4 regions of the Alkaliphilus metalliredigens QYMF genome follow, and region 1 is predicted to be linked to each of the others. Evidence: riboswitches for the same ligand, from Rfam matches in the RefSeq annotation. Region 1 holds a riboswitch; each other region holds the start of a gene.
The links. Region 1 has a riboswitch for cobalamin ahead of nikB (nickel ABC transporter permease). Riboswitches for the same ligand answer to the same signal wherever they lie in the genome.
Positions count from the first base shown of each region.

Region 2: linked by a shared signal. The riboswitch ahead of AMET_RS07475 (class I SAM-dependent methyltransferase) and the one ahead of nikB (nickel ABC transporter permease) in region 1 are both predicted to bind cobalamin.
Region 3: linked by a shared signal. The riboswitch ahead of nikA (nickel ABC transporter substrate-binding protein) and the one ahead of nikB (nickel ABC transporter permease) in region 1 are both predicted to bind cobalamin.
Region 4: linked by a shared signal. The riboswitch ahead of cobU (bifunctional adenosylcobinamide kinase/adenosylcobinamide-phosphate guanylyltransferase) and the one ahead of nikB (nickel ABC transporter permease) in region 1 are both predicted to bind cobalamin.

Region 1 covers NC_009633.1:1,165,976-1,170,195, reverse strand. Annotated here, with positions in the region: gene nikC (nickel transporter permease) at 1-582, opposite strand, end outside; gene nikB (nickel ABC transporter permease) at 593-1,528, opposite strand; cobalamin riboswitch at 1,929-2,116, opposite strand; gene AMET_RS05495 (flavodoxin) at 2,268-2,699, opposite strand; gene AMET_RS05490 (DUF3793 family protein) at 2,910-3,500, opposite strand; gene AMET_RS24875 (DUF1540 domain-containing protein) at 3,744-3,905, opposite strand; gene AMET_RS05485 (hypothetical protein) at 4,140-4,220, opposite strand, start outside.
Region 2 covers NC_009633.1:1,568,555-1,572,774, reverse strand. Annotated here, with positions in the region: gene AMET_RS07480 (ABC transporter substrate-binding protein) at 1-805, opposite strand, end outside; gene AMET_RS07475 (class I SAM-dependent methyltransferase) at 874-1,704, opposite strand; cobalamin riboswitch at 1,871-2,049, opposite strand; gene AMET_RS07470 (redox-sensing transcriptional repressor Rex) at 2,153-2,803, opposite strand; gene AMET_RS07465 (FmdE family protein) at 3,085-3,609, opposite strand; gene AMET_RS07460 (sensor histidine kinase) at 4,027-4,220, opposite strand, start outside.
Region 3 covers NC_009633.1:4,845,861-4,850,080, reverse strand. Annotated here, with positions in the region: gene AMET_RS23600 (vanadium-dependent haloperoxidase) at 1-10, shown strand, start outside; gene AMET_RS23595 (MFS transporter) at 223-1,398, opposite strand; cobalamin riboswitch at 1,652-1,844, shown strand; gene nikA (nickel ABC transporter substrate-binding protein) at 2,030-3,631, shown strand; gene opp1B (nickel/cobalt ABC transporter permease) at 3,715-4,220, shown strand, end outside.
Region 4 covers NC_009633.1:3,718,750-3,722,969, forward strand. Annotated here, with positions in the region: gene AMET_RS17785 (histidine phosphatase family protein) at 1-391, opposite strand, end outside; gene cobS (adenosylcobinamide-GDP ribazoletransferase) at 447-1,187, opposite strand; gene AMET_RS17795 (cob(I)yrinic acid a,c-diamide adenosyltransferase) at 1,189-1,731, opposite strand; gene cobU (bifunctional adenosylcobinamide kinase/adenosylcobinamide-phosphate guanylyltransferase) at 1,753-2,316, opposite strand; cobalamin riboswitch at 2,438-2,620, opposite strand; gene AMET_RS17810 (lipase family alpha/beta hydrolase) at 2,670-3,995, opposite strand; gene AMET_RS17815 (DUF2225 domain-containing protein) at 4,064-4,220, opposite strand, start outside.

The DNA of each region.
Region 1 (4,220 bases):
AATTCTCATGTTACTATTTCCACCTAGCCTTGAGGCTTGTACAAAGGTCTCTTCTCGAATGGCTAATACATTGCTTCTTGCTAGTCGTGCATATTGAGTCCACCCAGTCAGAGCTAAAGCCAGCATGGCGTTTGTTAATCCTCCACCCAAAATCCCAGCCACAGCAATGGCCAAAATAATATCTGGAAAGGCTAGCAAAATATCCGCCAATCTCATAAAAATAGTATCAATGACACCGCCATAGTATCCAGAAAAACACCCAATCATCGTCCCCACTACAAAGGTACCGACCACCAATGACAAAGCTGCAAAAATAGAGGTTCTAGCTCCTACCAAAACCCTAGAAAGAATACACCTGCCATGACCATCTGTTCCAAAGAGAAAATGCTCCGAGGGAGGAAGTCTCCTAAACTTTATATCTGTTGCATATGGATCATTAGGTGTAATATAGGGTGCCAGCAAACTGATTAAAACCATAATGATAGCAAGCCCTAATAATATATAAAACCTGATAGCCACTGGATTTAGCTTGGCTTTCCTCTTCCTCAGCCATAAGGCATTCATATTTTCTGTTATATGCATCTATTCCCTCCTAACTGCTATAGGTCCTGGGATCTAATAGCCAGTATGATATATCTGTGATTAAATTCACCATCACATAAATCAGTGCCATCCAAACAACAAAACCCTGCACAACTGGATAATCTCTAACTCCAATTGCATCTATTGCCAATTTTCCCAGCCCTGGCAACTGAAATATGGTTTCTACTACAACCGTTCCACCAAGTAAGGAACCAATTGATAATCCTATTAATGTTACGATTGTAATCATGGAGTTATGTAACACATTTTTATATAAAATAACCGTACCTTTAACGCCTCTAGATTGAGCCCCCATCACGTAATCTTTTTTTAATTCCTCCAATACAACTGCCCTAACCTGTCGAATATATTTAGATGCCATGGCTATGGACAGGGTAGCAGTCGGAAGAATCAACCCTGTCATGGTTTCTTGAGGCAAGACTGAAATCCAGTTTAAACGCAAAGCAAAAAAATAAATTAAGAATAATGATAGCAAAAAATTGGGTGTCGATATGCCAATAAAAGTAATACACCGTATGATATAGTCCGATAGCTTATTCTGTCTAGCTGCGGCAATGATCCCCAGAGGAATAGAAATTGCCAAGGTAACAGTCATAGCACTAGCTGATAGAAGAATCGTTGATGGCATAGCCTTCATCAATTTTTCTATGACTGGTAAATGATCGACATAAGATTTTCCCATATCCCCTAACAAAAAATTTTTGAGCCAAATCAAGTACTGTACAATAAATGGTTTATCTAATCCCATATCTATTCTTGTTTTTTCTATTATTTCCTGTGAAACAGCGATCCCCTGTGCCGATAACTTCATGGTAGCTGGATCACTAGGAGATATATGCATTAATCCAAAGGTTAAAAAGCTTACCCCCAGCATAATGGGAATTAATTGTAACAAGCGTTTTACTATGTAATTAAGCAACCTCATGTACCTCCTATATACGCTTTGAAATCTTCAAAATCTCAAAACGATTAATTCTTATCCATTTCATACCTCTTTATCAATTCAGCACCTTTTACCTTTTAAAATCTATAATAGCTTACTCTAAATCCATTTGTTCAACAATCTCGTTGATAATGCATGTCATTTGCTTTTACTTTTGCTGTATATATTATAACCATTATATAGAAACATGTAAACAAATATTTCACAAACTCAATATAAAGGATGCAATAAAAAATAACTCAGCAAAAATTTGCTGAGTTATTATATCATGAGTTCTCCACAATAAAAAAACTTTCTAATCATAGAAAGCGTATTATTAAGTATAGTAGAACACATTATATTCTACTTCCAAATAACACCTCCTCATCCTCGTGAGTTATAAACAGCGTTGTTTTCATTGGCAAGTCTCCTGACTTAGGAATAACAAATTTTACACCTTCCCATGTTTATAACACAGTGGTATTCGCAAAATTTTATCCATTACAGTGGCGGGACCATGTCGGAATTACACCGAACTTCCTTTTTAAGCAATCTTATACATACGATTGTACCAATAGATTTAGTATTCAATTTTGATTTGATTATATCAGCGTCAATTTTAATTGTCAATCCATATTTTATCTATTCAGCTCTGAAGATTAATTTTTTTATTCTTAAAAGAAAAAGGAACAGTGATTTGCTCGTTCTCTGTTCCTTCAAATTATCTATATTAAATTACGTTTTATCCTTCTACTAATTTTTTTCCCAATTGTCTGCATTCTTCAAGCCCTTCGTCCTCTGGTGTTAACTGAATAATAAGACCTTCTCTTACTAAGTCTGCTCCATATTCCTTCATTCTGCCATCCCAGTCTCTCATCCACTCTCCATCACCCCAATCGTAGGAGCCAAATAGAGCTACGGGCTTTCCTTTTAACCTTTCATCCATTAAAGATTCAACAAATGGTTCCATTTCCTCTTCCTCTAATACTTCAGCTCCCATAGATGAACAACCCAATGCCACTGCGTCAGCATTAAATACATCTTCCTTGGTCGCATTAGCTACATTAAGTAAATTGACCTCTGCACCATTACTTTTTGCTCCTTCTGCAATAGCTTCAGCCATCATTTCTGTATTCCCCGTTCCACTCCAATAAATTACTGTGATTTTTTTCATTTTAATAACCCCCCTCTAATTTAATTTTTTGCACAACCACAAGCCCCTGTTTTATAACAGTTGCATTCTGAACAACTACAGCTTTTCTCTGTCTTTTCTTCGTCATTCTTTTGAAAAGAATCCGTGATCTCCTTCATCCTATATCCCATCCCCCTTCTCGTTGTATATGAAATTGATTCTCATTATCAATTAATGGCTAACAAAGCCCCTTTAGGAAACAGCTGCAACAACATTTTCTATTTCTAGGGTTTCCAGTTGCCTCTTAATTTGCTGTTTCGCCGCCAATATTTGTTGGCATTTTAGATCAGATACTTGGGGATTCCCATAGATTCGCCATCCATTAACTTTTGTCAGCTTCAATGACGGATGCCCAATAAACCCCAGTACATCCTTTAGTGGATATCCTAAAAATATGCCAATTTCATGGGGCATTTCTCCCTTTTGTAGCTTTTCTATTATTAAATCTAAATATAGATCCATTTGATAGTCATGTGAATATCCTAGACCTTTTAAAAACTTTAGGTTCCTTAATTCCATTAATGTATTATCCAAACTCTTGATATTGTAAAAAAAGATTTTCATGCACCCATTGGGTGTATAAAATTCTTTACAGCTTATTTTATGGCTAGACTCAAATAAATGCTTAATTGATTCCACATGATTATTTGTTTCATATATGTTTGTAGGAAAGCTGAGGATTTCTGCAGGTTTCACTCCCAGTAGAACAGGTCCGAGCTGCTGAATTACCCATTTAACAAACTGATCCTTGTTCTGAAGTTGGCAATAACAATGGTTTATCATGTTCCTCCCCCTTTGATAATCTAGACGATATAATTCAAGCCATTTCATGATCTATTATTATGTAGGATAAAAATAATCAAATAAGTAGATTGATAACCGTTATCAATAATTAAATATTATCATATCTCTCCTAAAACTGTCAATAATTTTTTAACAACTTCTTAACTGAAAAGGACATCTATAATTTAGATGTCCTTTCGTAAGCTCACTTTAAGTTTTTAACAACTAGTTATTTTCTCATCCTTATCCTTCTAGTTTAAAGCTTCCACAGTCAGTCGCCTCTTGGTTTCTGGCACTCTTCTCATGTTTAACAACATTAATATGATCCAAACTACAAAATGATTCTTTTTTGGCATGAAACCTACATTCATCAACTGTACATCCTATGCTATTATTAATCTTCATACATCGCACCTCCTCACAATTTACTATGAACATCAAGTTTATTATTTGTGAAATTAGCAATATTTATTCCAATAAAAATAGAGCTAGGAATAACCCAACTCTATTGCTTAAAATAGCTTGCTCTCTGGAGTCTGACCAAAATATTTAAGTGAGTGACCATAAAGAATGAATTTATATAGAAACCACTCAATTTAGCCGTCTGTTTCTTACGGTCAACATCATTTTATTGGCATATTATTCAAGCTCATCTAATCGTCTTTGCAAAAGATTCATGTGTTGTTTAATTGACTCAACTTCCTTTTTTTTGCATTTTGA
Region 2 (4,220 bases), 400 kb from region 1:
CCCCTACACCGATTTGGTCTATCTCTTCGTTCTCAAATGCCATAATTTCATCACTCACAGGCACAAATTGAATTTTTTCCACCTTCTGTTTTGGTCCCCAATAATCCTTAAAAGCTGTAAATTCGTAGGTACTGTGTTCTTTACTATAGTTCGTTAATGTATAGGGTCCACAGCCTATTACTGCTCTTTCATCCTGGAAGCTTTCTGGATCCTCTACCTCTGACCAAATATGCTCTGGAATGATTCTTACTGTTCCTATTTTTTCTAAAATAGTTGCATTCTTTTCTGCAAAAGTAAATTTCACCCTACCATCCTCTAGAATTTCAATTTCCTTTATTATTGACTGATCCCCAACCATAATATAATTCTGTACTGGAGGATGTTTTTCCGAAAACTCAAAGGAGAACTTTACATCCTCTGCTGTTAAGACCTGACCATCATGCCATTTTACCCCCTCCTGTAGCGTAAAGATATAGTTAAGTCCATCTTCCGAAACCTCCCATTCCTTGGCAAGCCATGGAATTAACCCTTCTTCACCGTATTCTAACAAACTATCAAAAATCAGCTGCATTTTATAAATACCAGGTCCTCTGGAATAATGTAGATAGGGTGATGGATATCCCCAGTCTCCGCCTCCTAGCTTTAGCACCACATCTTCTTTTTCTTTATTTGCTTCAGTTTCATTGTTTGACCCCACGGTTTCCACTTCTTCTTGTGAAGTATCTGTCCCACAACCAATAAGTGACAACATCATCATACCTACTACAATCATTACCATTCCTTTTTTCCATTGTTTCCAACTCATATCCTTCACTCCTCTTCGAGCTATTTTATTTTAGGAAATAGAACTCCCCTGTGAATATATGCTTACATTTATACACTCCAAGTCAAAACACCTATTTTAACCTTTGTTTTTTCCTTTACCTTGCCATTATTTTGATGTTTTTTTAGTTCTTCCTTGATATACATTTTTTCTTCTTCTTTTAATTCAACTTGCATAGAAATCTTATCTACATATAACTGCCATGTTTCCTCTACTGTTCTTATGTCCTCCCACTCTCTATTCAGGTAAAACACCTCTGGGGTATAACCCAAGTGCCACAGAACATTAAAGGCATAGTATACTTTTTTATCCTTTCGTTTTTCCAAAGAATATATTTTTGAAATTTCTGCTTCTACTTCATCAAAAATAGAGTCCTCTCGATCAACAAATCCACTTAAAAAACAATAGTTTTTACTAGCCTTTGTCATTTTTTCTAGGGTATTAAAATCAAATACGCCAGGTGTCATAGAAGCAAATACGAAATCAAAGGCTTTGTTCCACCCTTCTTTTTCTAAATCAATATCCTTCCAATCTTTCTTCAATGTTTTAATATTATCTAAATTCATCTTTTTAGCATTGTTTTGAAGATGGTTTAGCATATTTTCGGAAATATCTAAAGCAGTGATTTTCTTTACAATACGTGCCATCGGAATGGTATGTTTTCCAGGTCCACAGCCTATATCTAATACCGACATTTCTTCATGCAACATTTCTTTTTTTAATAACAAGTCTATAATGTCGCTGGATTCATTTTTCTCTAGAGAAACCTTTGTATTAAAGAACGCTGCTCTGTTATCCCAAAAAACTTCAGACTTTTTAGTATCCATTTTCTTTTTTTCCCAAGCATCTTTCCAGTACACAATTTTTTCTACATCCCTCATAATACTTCGCCCCTCTCAAATTCAACAACTAATTTGTGACTCTAAAACAAAAAACCACGAAAAAGTAAAGTAACAATCTTCATGATTGCACACTAAACCTTCGTGGTTTCATCTCAAATCAAAACAAAAAATCCTCAAGAAAAAACACCTCCCCTCCGAAGGTTTCGTTTTATAACAATATAAGGCAGGTTTCCTGACTTATGGATCATCTTACTCTCCGACCTTCTCGGTTTCCCAATGGCATTCGCGGATTTCATACCCATTTACAGTAGCGGGGGCTGTAGTGGATTTACACCACTTTCCCTTTTAACTCTATGAAAGAGCACCTTATAAGCTATTTTTTGTTAAATTTTTAATTATTTTAAATTTCTATTTAAAAATACTATATTATAGCAATTTTGTCAAATTATTTTCCATAAAAACAAATATTATTTAAAATCATATTGCGTTATTTAACCTGATCTTTTCCACTGTTGCTTACAAAATAAGATAGGGTAAGCAAACCATTGTTTAGATTCATGTTTTCTACAATTACTCCTTCTGGGGCGTCAAGATCTATAGGTGAAAAATTCCAAATAGCAGATACACCTGACTCTATTAATTTGTTTGCAGTATCTTGTACAAACTCCTCAGGCATACAGATTACTCCAATATCAATATGGTTTTCACTTATAAACTTTTGCAACTCATCTATATAAAAGATAGGGGCACCCTTAATCTTCTTACCCATAAACTTATATTTAATATCAAACAATGCCTTTAAATCAAATCCACAATTTTCAAAATCAATATGATTAACAATACCTTGGCCTAGGCTTCCCGCTCCTACTACCACGATACTGTAGCTCTGATTTAGGCCTAGTATCTTTTCAATTTCTCCATACAATACTTCTACGTTATAGCCATATCCCTGTTGGCCAAATCCCCCAAACTTATTTAAGTCTTGCCGTATTTGTGAGGGTGTAAATCCAATCATACGACTTAATTCTTTTGAGGAAATTCTATCTATATTTTTATCTATAAGCTGCTTTAGGTATTCATAATATTTAGGTAGCCTTCTAATAATAGCCATTGAAACATTACTGTAACTTTTACCCATATACCTGTCTCCTATTTTAAGATTTTTATTTTTCTTATAAAATTTAATAACTTCTTTAAAGTAGAATTTTTCTAACTGTATACCAAACCTTTGCGGTTTTATGGTTAAAGGCTGCGTTACAAGCTACTTTGTAGAAACCTCTTCATCAAGTACATAAAGAGTACCCAGTTTAATGAATAGTTGAAGTTATCCTTTTTAAAAACAAAAGCCATAAAAACACTTCTTGCTTCAGCAAAGAATGTGCCTTCATGACTTTATTAAACAAATATAACTAATTCGTTTTATAATTCCCTAGAATAATCTTTAAAGCAATCTAAACAAACCCTTTTCCCCTCCATTAAGCGAATTTTATGCTCTGGAGCTCCCTCTCCACAATCTTCACAGGCAATCGTGGTAAAAATCCTTGCTCTTTCTGGCAATTCAAATTTAGGTGTTTTAAATTCAAAAATTTCTTCGATTGGTGCCTCTAACAAATAAGCTTGTCTTTCTCCTCTATCCATTTTCTTGTCAGAAGGTTTCAATACAATTCTCATACTTTCTCCAGTGGTACGGTTAAAGAAGCTAAAGGCTTGCTTTCCAGTACCACGATAAATAAGATTTCCCTTTCCAAAGCTACATCCTAATAATAGTTGAATTGCATCTACACCACAGGCATCATTTTCCGTTACACATACTATATCTTCATCCTTTGAAAAACCAACCTTTAGTTTTTCTTTGGCGGCCTCATAGGCTTTATAGCCTATAGCTAACCCTGGACACTCATGCCCATGAAACGCCACTGCTTTTTCCCATAATTGTTTATCCATTTGTCATCCCCCTCAAAAAATTAATAAAGTCACTGAATACAGTTATAGCCCTTAGAACAACCTTCATGGTTGAAATATAGCTAGTTCGTCTTCATGACTTAGTATTTATCATAATTTTTACTTTATAATATCATAGTAGTATATTTTTCCAGTATTGTCAATTTATTATCAAATTATTTGCATTGTAATTTTCATCAATATCCTTTAAATCAGTACCCACTATGAAATCGAATAAATCTGAGTTTTCACTTAAAAACTTAATTCTCAACAAAATATTTTCCGTACTGGCTGAAAAATATCTAAAACATTCCAATTGCCTCCTCAAAACTTCAATCATCCACTCGCCTAGTCAACGTACTTATTAAGCAACAGCAGCGCTGACTATACGAGTCAATCATGTTGTTATTTCATTGTTTATTATAAGTCCGGGTGCACATGTCTCGGAAGATTGATCACGACTTTAGTACCTACATCTATCTGGCTTTCTACTTTAATTCGACCATTATGTCTTTGAATAATCCAGCTTGCTATGGCAAGTCCAAGGCCTGTCCCCCCTGTTCCGTCTATTCCCTTGGTTCTTGACTTGTCCGCCCTATAAAATCGATTAAATA
Region 3 (4,220 bases), 1.2 Mb from region 1:
ACCAGAGTAGTTAGTAACCATTTGTTAATATGTTATGATATGGATAAGCAATGTCACGCTTCTTATCTATATCAACTATTTAAAAAAAGAGAAATCCTCTTTCATTTTAGGATTTCTCTTTTTTAAAGTAAAAATATATTTTACATATTTTAAAAGGGTAACGGGCCTAGGATAATTAATTAGAACCCTAGAGCTCATAGAGGATAAAGTAATCTCATTATTTTAACCTCTAAGGGTAGTCGCAGAAGAGGCATTGGTTCTAATAATCAATGAAATGGCAAAGACCACAACAATCAGCCCAGTGAATAGGAAAGAAATGGAAAAATCAATTGAGCTACTTAAAGAACCAAGTGCAAGAGCAATGAGACCAATGGAAAAATCAATGATACTCTCTTGTACAGATAATACAGTGGCTCTTGTGCTGACGGGGGATAAATCAACCAACCAAGCAGACAAGACAGAAATACCACCATTAAACCCGATACCAGTTAGCAGGCTGCTAATGATTAAAATCGTATATTGACCGGAATCTAGGTAGTACAGTATGGAAACACCCAAACCTAGAAGGCCTATGGCTGGCCAGGCCACCATTGAACGTCCCCAACGATCAGATAGATGTCCTGAGATAAGAGTGGAGAAAATGCTAGCAATTCCAAAAAAAGTAAAATAAATACCAGGGTTACTGATTTCGGTCACTCTGGAAATGTAAAGTGTCACAAAGGAAAGTAAGGCGCCAAAGGAGGTTGCAGTTAATCCTATGCCTAAGTAGATCGCCCAATATTTTTTATCAAGCAAAACTGATAACATGGAATTAGAAATCCTTAAATTTGTAGATTGAGTGATTTCTACAAATTGAGTTTTAAATAGAAGAATGAGAGCAATAAGACCAAATAAAAAACAAGTCATAAACCAAAATCCAAAGCTAAATTGATTCATAATGAAGGATGAAGTAGCGGGACCCACCAATAAAGCAAAGGCGCCGATCAATCTGTAAACCCCCATATAAGTACCCACTTTATTTACTGGAGCCATATCAGCAACAGCAGAAATTGAACTAGATAGAAAAGCAGATAGGCCAAGGGCCTGAAGCATACGGGCTAAAGTCAATAACCAGAGGCTATTGCTATAATAAAATAATAATGAGGTTAGAGCAAAGCAGGCAGTTCCTATGAGTAAGGGAATTTTGCGGCCAACACGATCTGCCAAGGGTCCGAAATAGAAGCGCAGACAAATAGCAGTAATAAAAAACAAGGCGGTCTGAAGACCCGAGTGAAACTCAGTGCCACCAAGTTTTAGTATATAGAGTGGAAGTAAAGTGAAAGTTGAATTAAAGATGACCATGACTAAAAAATTAACAATAAACAGGAATGACAGATTTATCATTTTTTTTGATTCCAAAAGTGTAACCTCCTCTTAAGTTCCAGAAACAAATAAAATACGATGATATAGATAAAGTATTACTTCCATTATGACATAAACTCAAAGTCTTTTACATATAAAATGAGCTGAAGGTCGTCAAAAAATAAGAGAAGGTAATGGGACGATGAATTGAATCATTGTCCCATTACCTTCTGTATTTAATCAACAGAACCGTCCCCTTGATTTCTTGACAGGAAACAATATACAATATATACTGAAATTGTTAAAAATCTAATATTCTACGATAATAGGTTTGAAGGATCAAGGAAGTTGAGCCTTCAATTAAAAGGGAAACAGGTGTAAATCCTGTACGGTCCCGCCGCTGTAAAAGAGTAGTAGTGCAAAATATGCCACTGTTGATATGGGAAGGCTTTGCACTGTGATGATACTTGAGTCAGAAGACCTGCCTATTATTATAAATCACAACTCTACGGAGGATAGGGGGGTATGTTTTGATAAAATACAGGTTATTTTACCAATGATCTCCTTATGTAGTTAAGGAGATTTTTTGTTGCAGAAATTTGTTAATAACAGCAACTGTACTGGTGAAATCTTCAGTTGATAAGAGTTATAATATTAGATCTATTTTAAATTAGGAGGAGGAAAAGCAATGAAATGCAATAAAATAGTAGTGATGATATTGGTTTTAGCATTAAGTTTTTCTATGGTAGGCTGTAATACAGCGACAACACAAGCAAGTGGAGATATTGGTGAAGAAAAAACACAGCTGGTATACGCCAGTACCAAGGATATAAGGGATATTAACCCCCATACCTACTCTGGAGAAATGGCAGCACAAAATATGGTTTTTGAATCCTTAGTAATAAATACAGACGAGGGGGTAAAACCTTGGTTAGCTGAAAATTGGGAGATATCAGAGGATGGGAAGACCTATACCTTCAAATTGAGGGAAGATGTGAAATTTACTGACGGAGAGGTGTTCAATGCAGCAGCAGCTAAGATGAATATCGATGCCGTCATGAATAATTTCGAAAGACATGCATGGTTAGAGCTAGTAAATCAAATCGATCATGTGGATATTATAGATGACTTTACCATTGATTTAGTCCTAAAAAATGCTTATTATCCTACCCTTAGCGAATTGGCATTAACGAGACCCTTTAGATTTATATCGCCTAACTCCTTTATTGATGGCAACACGAAAGAAGGAGTAAATGGTTACATTGGAACAGGTCCTTGGGTGCTTAGTGAGCATAAAGAAAATCAGTATGCAATATTTACTGCCAATGAATCCTACTGGGGTGAAAAAGCAAAGCTTAATGCCGTTAAATGGCAAGTTATGCCGGATCATCAAACCATACTTCTTGCCCTTGAAAAGGGAGAGATTGACCTATTATTTGGAGCTGATGGAGACATGGTTGATTTAGATTCCTTTAAGGCTTTAGAAGATAGGGGGAAATATGTTACTGTAATGAGTGAGCCCATAGCTTCTAGGGCCATCCTATTAAATTCAAATAAAGAGATTACAGGAGATATCAAGGTAAGAGAAGCCTTGCAATACGCCATAGATAAAGAAGGCATCGCCGAGGGTATACTTAATGGTTCGGAATCCGTAGCAGATACCGTACTGTCTCCTACTGTTGCCTATTGCAATGTAGACTTGGAAAAAAGGTCCTATGATATAGATAAGGCATCAAAACTTTTAGATGCAGCCGGTTGGACTTTAGGTAATGATGGTTATCGGTACAAGGATGGTGCTAAAATGGAAATCACTATTTATTACAATTCCGATAATAGTCAAGAACGTATGATCAGTGAGTATATGCAAGATAATTTAAAAAATGCAGGTGTAAACTTGAAAATAGTTGGTGAAGAAAAACAAGCCTTCTTAGATCGACAAAAAACAGGAGATTTTGACCTTCAATATTCCTTATCTTGGGGTATTCCCTACGACCCTCAATCCTACGTATCTTCATGGAGAATCCCAGCCCATGGTGACTATCAGGCTCAAGTAGGACTTGAAAAAAAAGCGTGGCTAGATGAAATGATTGGAAATGTTATGATAGAAACCGACGAAAATACACGACAGGAAATGTACAATGAGATACTAACTTATATCCACGATGCCAGTGTATACATACCACTAACTTATTCTAGAACAAAAGCGGTATATGAACCTTCATTAAGAGGTGTTGGTTTTAATACATCCCAATATGAGATACCTTTTGAAAACATGTATTTTCAGCAATAAAGCTAAACATAGGATTCCTTACTAGGTAAGGAATCCTATGTAAAAGATGATGTTTAGATCTGAATTAGTAAGGGGGGCAATCAATGAGAAATTATATAATTCGCCGAATATTATTTATTATACCGATATTAATAGGAATAACCTTCATTTCGTTTTTGCTAATTAATTTAAACACCAGTGACCCGGCAGAAGTTGCCCTAAGGGTCAATGAAATTACCCCTACCGATGAAGCTGTAGCAGCCATGCGGGAAGAGTTAGGTTTAGACAAACCTTTTTTTGAAAGGTATATTATTTGGTTGGGAAATAGTCTTCGCTTTGACTTTGGAAATAGTTATATAAATAACAAGTCAGTTTCAGATGAAATGCTAAGCGCATTACCTGCTACACTATATTTGGCAGCAATAGCACTGATCATGATTTTGGGAATTAGTATTGTGGCAGGGATTTTATGCGCTATATTTGAAGACTCTATAGGAGATAAAATAATACGAGGAATCATATTTGTTGGGACGGCAATGCCTAACTTCTGGGTGGGGCTACTACTAATGTGGTTGTTTGCTGTAAAATTGGACTTGTTCCCTACCAGTGG
Region 4 (4,220 bases), 2.4 Mb from region 1:
TGGTTGCTCGTTCATGCATTTGCTTCATGCTTTCCCCATTGGGAAACTGAAAATTTACTGAATCAGTTCTAATTCCATTATAAATATCTGGATGTGTTTCTTGTACTGCCTTCATGGTCCATCCTTCCAAATCTCCAAAGTGGAGCTCTTTAAGCTCTTCTACAACAATGACTTCTTCTTGTCGTTCCCCTCTAATTGCCTCTGCAGTTTCATAGGCACGCTTTAGGGGACTGGTATAAATGACATGCATTTTTATGTTTCTCAATGCCTCTCCGCAGCCAGCGGCTTGAATTTTTCCTAATTGATTTAAAGGCCCATCAATCCAACCACAAAGCTTTTTTTCATAGTTATCCTGGGTTTCCCCGTGCCGTATCAAATAAATTCGAGTCATTTACGCACCCCTTCTTTTCATTATCATCCACCTACGATTCCTTTCCTCGGGTTCCTTAGAACAATCCTGCCCCAGTAATCAAAAGGATAAATAATAAATAGCATCCTTCAGTCAACTCACATAGGGATCCTAATGTATCCCCGGTCATGCCATCAATTTTCTTCATTACATGCCCTTTATATAATTGACTTCCTATGGGTAGCAGAAGAGCAAAAATAAGACTAGGCAAATGCATGGCCGCCAAGATAAAGGTCAACAAACTGCTGATCAATAGCTCTTTTTTACTGACCTTTCCAATAAAGAGATGTCCTAAGCCCTGGCTTCGACCATAGATTGTTCGATAACAGCCATATACGATAGCCTGTCTTCCCATTACTGGCATCAGTATGATTCCCCAATAGATTTGATGTTCTCCTAATCCCTGGATTCCGTAAAGCTTTAGAAGTAGGATAAATACCATAGCTAGGACACCATTCGTTCCCAGTCTACTGTCCTTCATAATCTCCAGTATGGTTTCCTTATTACGATTACTGTACAGTCCATCAAATGTGTCACCCAATCCATCTAGGTGTAGGCCTCCCGTAAGAAAAACAAAAAATCCCACGGTTAATAGAGCAGATAAAGAATGTGCTAGATATAGAGAAGCGCCTCGATAGGCTACCATGAGCAGTGCACCAATAATGCCCCCCACCACTGGAAAATAGATAATTCCTTTGTGAAATGCTTCCTCCATAGGAACATCCCTTTTGATAGGAATTCGTGTTAAGAATTGTAAAATACTAATAAATCGATTCATATCAATGTTCAATACCTTCCCTAGATATAATCCCTTTTTCGAAGGGATGCTTGATCATTTTCATTTCCGTCACATAATCTGCACGTTGGACCAAAACTTCTGGTGCTTGTCTGCCTGTTAAAATCAATTCAACATGATTGGGTTTTTTGTCTATGAGACTGATAATAGCCTCAACTGAGACAATATCCAAATAGATCGAAGCCATGATTTCATCTAGAATAATCAAATCATATGCATCTGCTATCATAAGCACCTCAATTTGTTCTATTCCCTGTCCAATATCTTCTTTTACCTCTACCCGTCTTTCTGAACTTAGATTTCGATAAAAATTATTGATAGGTCCAAATCTCATGATTTCAAAGCCTTCTCCCAGCTTCTCAATACTATTTAACTCTCCAGTTTCATTTCCTTTTAAGAACTGTACCATGAGTACACGATAGCCGGCCCCAGCTGTTCGCATTCCTTGACCCAGTGCAGCTGTCGTCTTTCCTTTTCCATCACCTGTATAAATATGTATTAATCCTTGTTCTAGCTTTTTACTCATTATAACCCTCCTTGTATTTTTCTATTTGATCCGTTGTGATATCCCACATGTCACTAAATAAACCTGGTCTGCTTCCTTGGCAATCATTTGGTTAACCCTTCCTGCAATGTCCCGAAAAATCCGCGCAAGCTTATTCTCTGGGACGATTCCCATACCAATTTCATTTGTAATGAATATGACTGGTATCTCTAAGCCCTTTACTGTATCTAGCAAGGTCTTTACCTCTGCTTGGATGTGATTCTCCACCTGATGAATTCTTTCTGTACCCACCTCATCCCAATTGGATTCTAGTTGAAACATTAAGTTCGTCACCATGATTGTGACACAGTCTAGTAGTACCCCTTCTATTTGACCGCCCAAGACACTTATGACCGGACCTAAATTTTCATACCCTTCATGGGTCATCCAATGGGATGGTCTTTGTATTTTGTGATGCTTGATACGTTCCTTCATTTCCTCATCGAAGGCTTGGGCAGTGGCAATATATAATATATTTCCCTGTTTCTCCCTCAATAATGACTCTCCAAAGCTACTTTTCCCACTTCTAGCGCCACCAGTAACCAGTACAAGTTTTTTTCCACTCATGAGCAAACCCCTTTTATTAATAGTTTAGTTCTTCAAATTCTTCAAAAAACAAAACCCTTACCTAAAATTAGGTAAGGGAATAATATACAAGCAGCAGGATCCACCCTTCCCTCCGAAGGTTTGTTTGGAATTAGGGTTGGCAGGTCTCCTGACTTGTGATTCTTCTGACACCCAGCACCTTCCCAATTGACACAATCAGTGGTTTTGCTGGACTCATCCTCACTTACAGTAGCGGGGGCTGTAGTGGATTTCAACCACTTTCCCTATTAAGCTTTGATAAAGCACCAATTCGATTTAATTCATCCTTATCATATCAAATTTATAGTTCATAGGCAATAGCTATATTGGCCCTTCTAGTTAGTGACTTCAAATGTAAATGTCACCTGCACAGAAGCACGGTCCTGTCTCAAGATCTCTCTTCCTTTCAATTCCTCTTCCACACCATTCCCTATAATGATAAAATCTAATTTCTCTAAATCAGTATCCTTTGTGATCATTTCACCTGTATAAATACCCCCTGGTATATTTTTTAGAGCTATCCAGACATATCGTTCTCCGAACTCTTCTGAAATGTATTCATACTCAGTGTTCACTTTTTTATCTTGATAGACTAAAAGTAGCTTGCCATTCTTTTCAATCTTTAAGCGATGATGGTAATGAAAAATAAAATGTAATGTTTCGCAAACCTCATCCTCCTCTATACTATCAATTATGTCTAACCCATAAATCTCTTGCAATATCTCTAGGGAGGCTCCCACCATTTGATGATGGTTCTTTTCTATTTCATAGTAATCGAAAGGGGGTAACTGGGCACTGTTTTTTGTTACAGTCCCATCTCCTTTATAGGTGACAGTATGATCAACAATGACCTCTTGATTCTCATAGATGAATTTTTTACCATCAACTAATAAACATTCATTTGTTTCTACATTGGTTCCTACAATCACATGGATCCCTTCCACTCGATTTCTTAGATGTCGCAGGGCGATGGCTTGATTCATTTCATCAAGTTTAAAATTATGATACCGAATCCAGGGTCTTGGGATATGCTTCAAATCCCCAAATCCATTCCTATAATATAAGATGTCTCCATAGTCCAATGCAGGAAGCATCTCTTGTATAGCGGGAAATGATTGATGGATTTCATGGATGTTTTCTATTCCCCAGGGAATATTCAATAATTTTCTTAGAATCCACATATATCCTCTTTTTATCATGTCATAGAGATTATCTTTTTGATTAGGATCATTTAACATTTCTCCCGTTGACCAAAAATAATAGGCATCAATGGCACCGGCGTTGGGTGTTCCAATCATGACTAAATTCCCAATGTCATAGTCATACTCTCCGCTTTGTATATAGCTCCTGGCCACGATTCCTCCCCTACTGTGGCAGAGTATATCAATTGATTGCCCTGGACACTTTTCTTTTGCTTTCCTTAGCATTGGCTTTAAATACCTGTCAACAATCTCATGGGATTCCTTTCTCCAGTCATAATAGCAAATAAACAAATCTTCATTTAAAACATATCCTCTTTGCTCTAGTCCATCAATGAGTGGTTTATAAATCCATCGAGCCACTCCGAAGCTCCAGTCCCCTGTTCCCGGGATCATATCTCTTCCCATTGACCCCATTAACCCTGGCAGAAAAATCATTGGTGGTTTAGGATTTTTCCTCATAATTCCCCTCCATAAATATTTTTACTATAATCTATGCTTTAATATAAGAAAAAAGCACCCATAGGGTGCTATCCTCTCTTATTTAGATCATATTCTTCCTTGGCCAATTGCCATTGGGTTCTTGATTTAAGCTGAATCATTCTTTTATTTTTGATATCAGGATGCTCTAATGTTTTAGCATACCATCGAATGGCCTCAGGATAATAACCCAGTCGTCTATTTAAC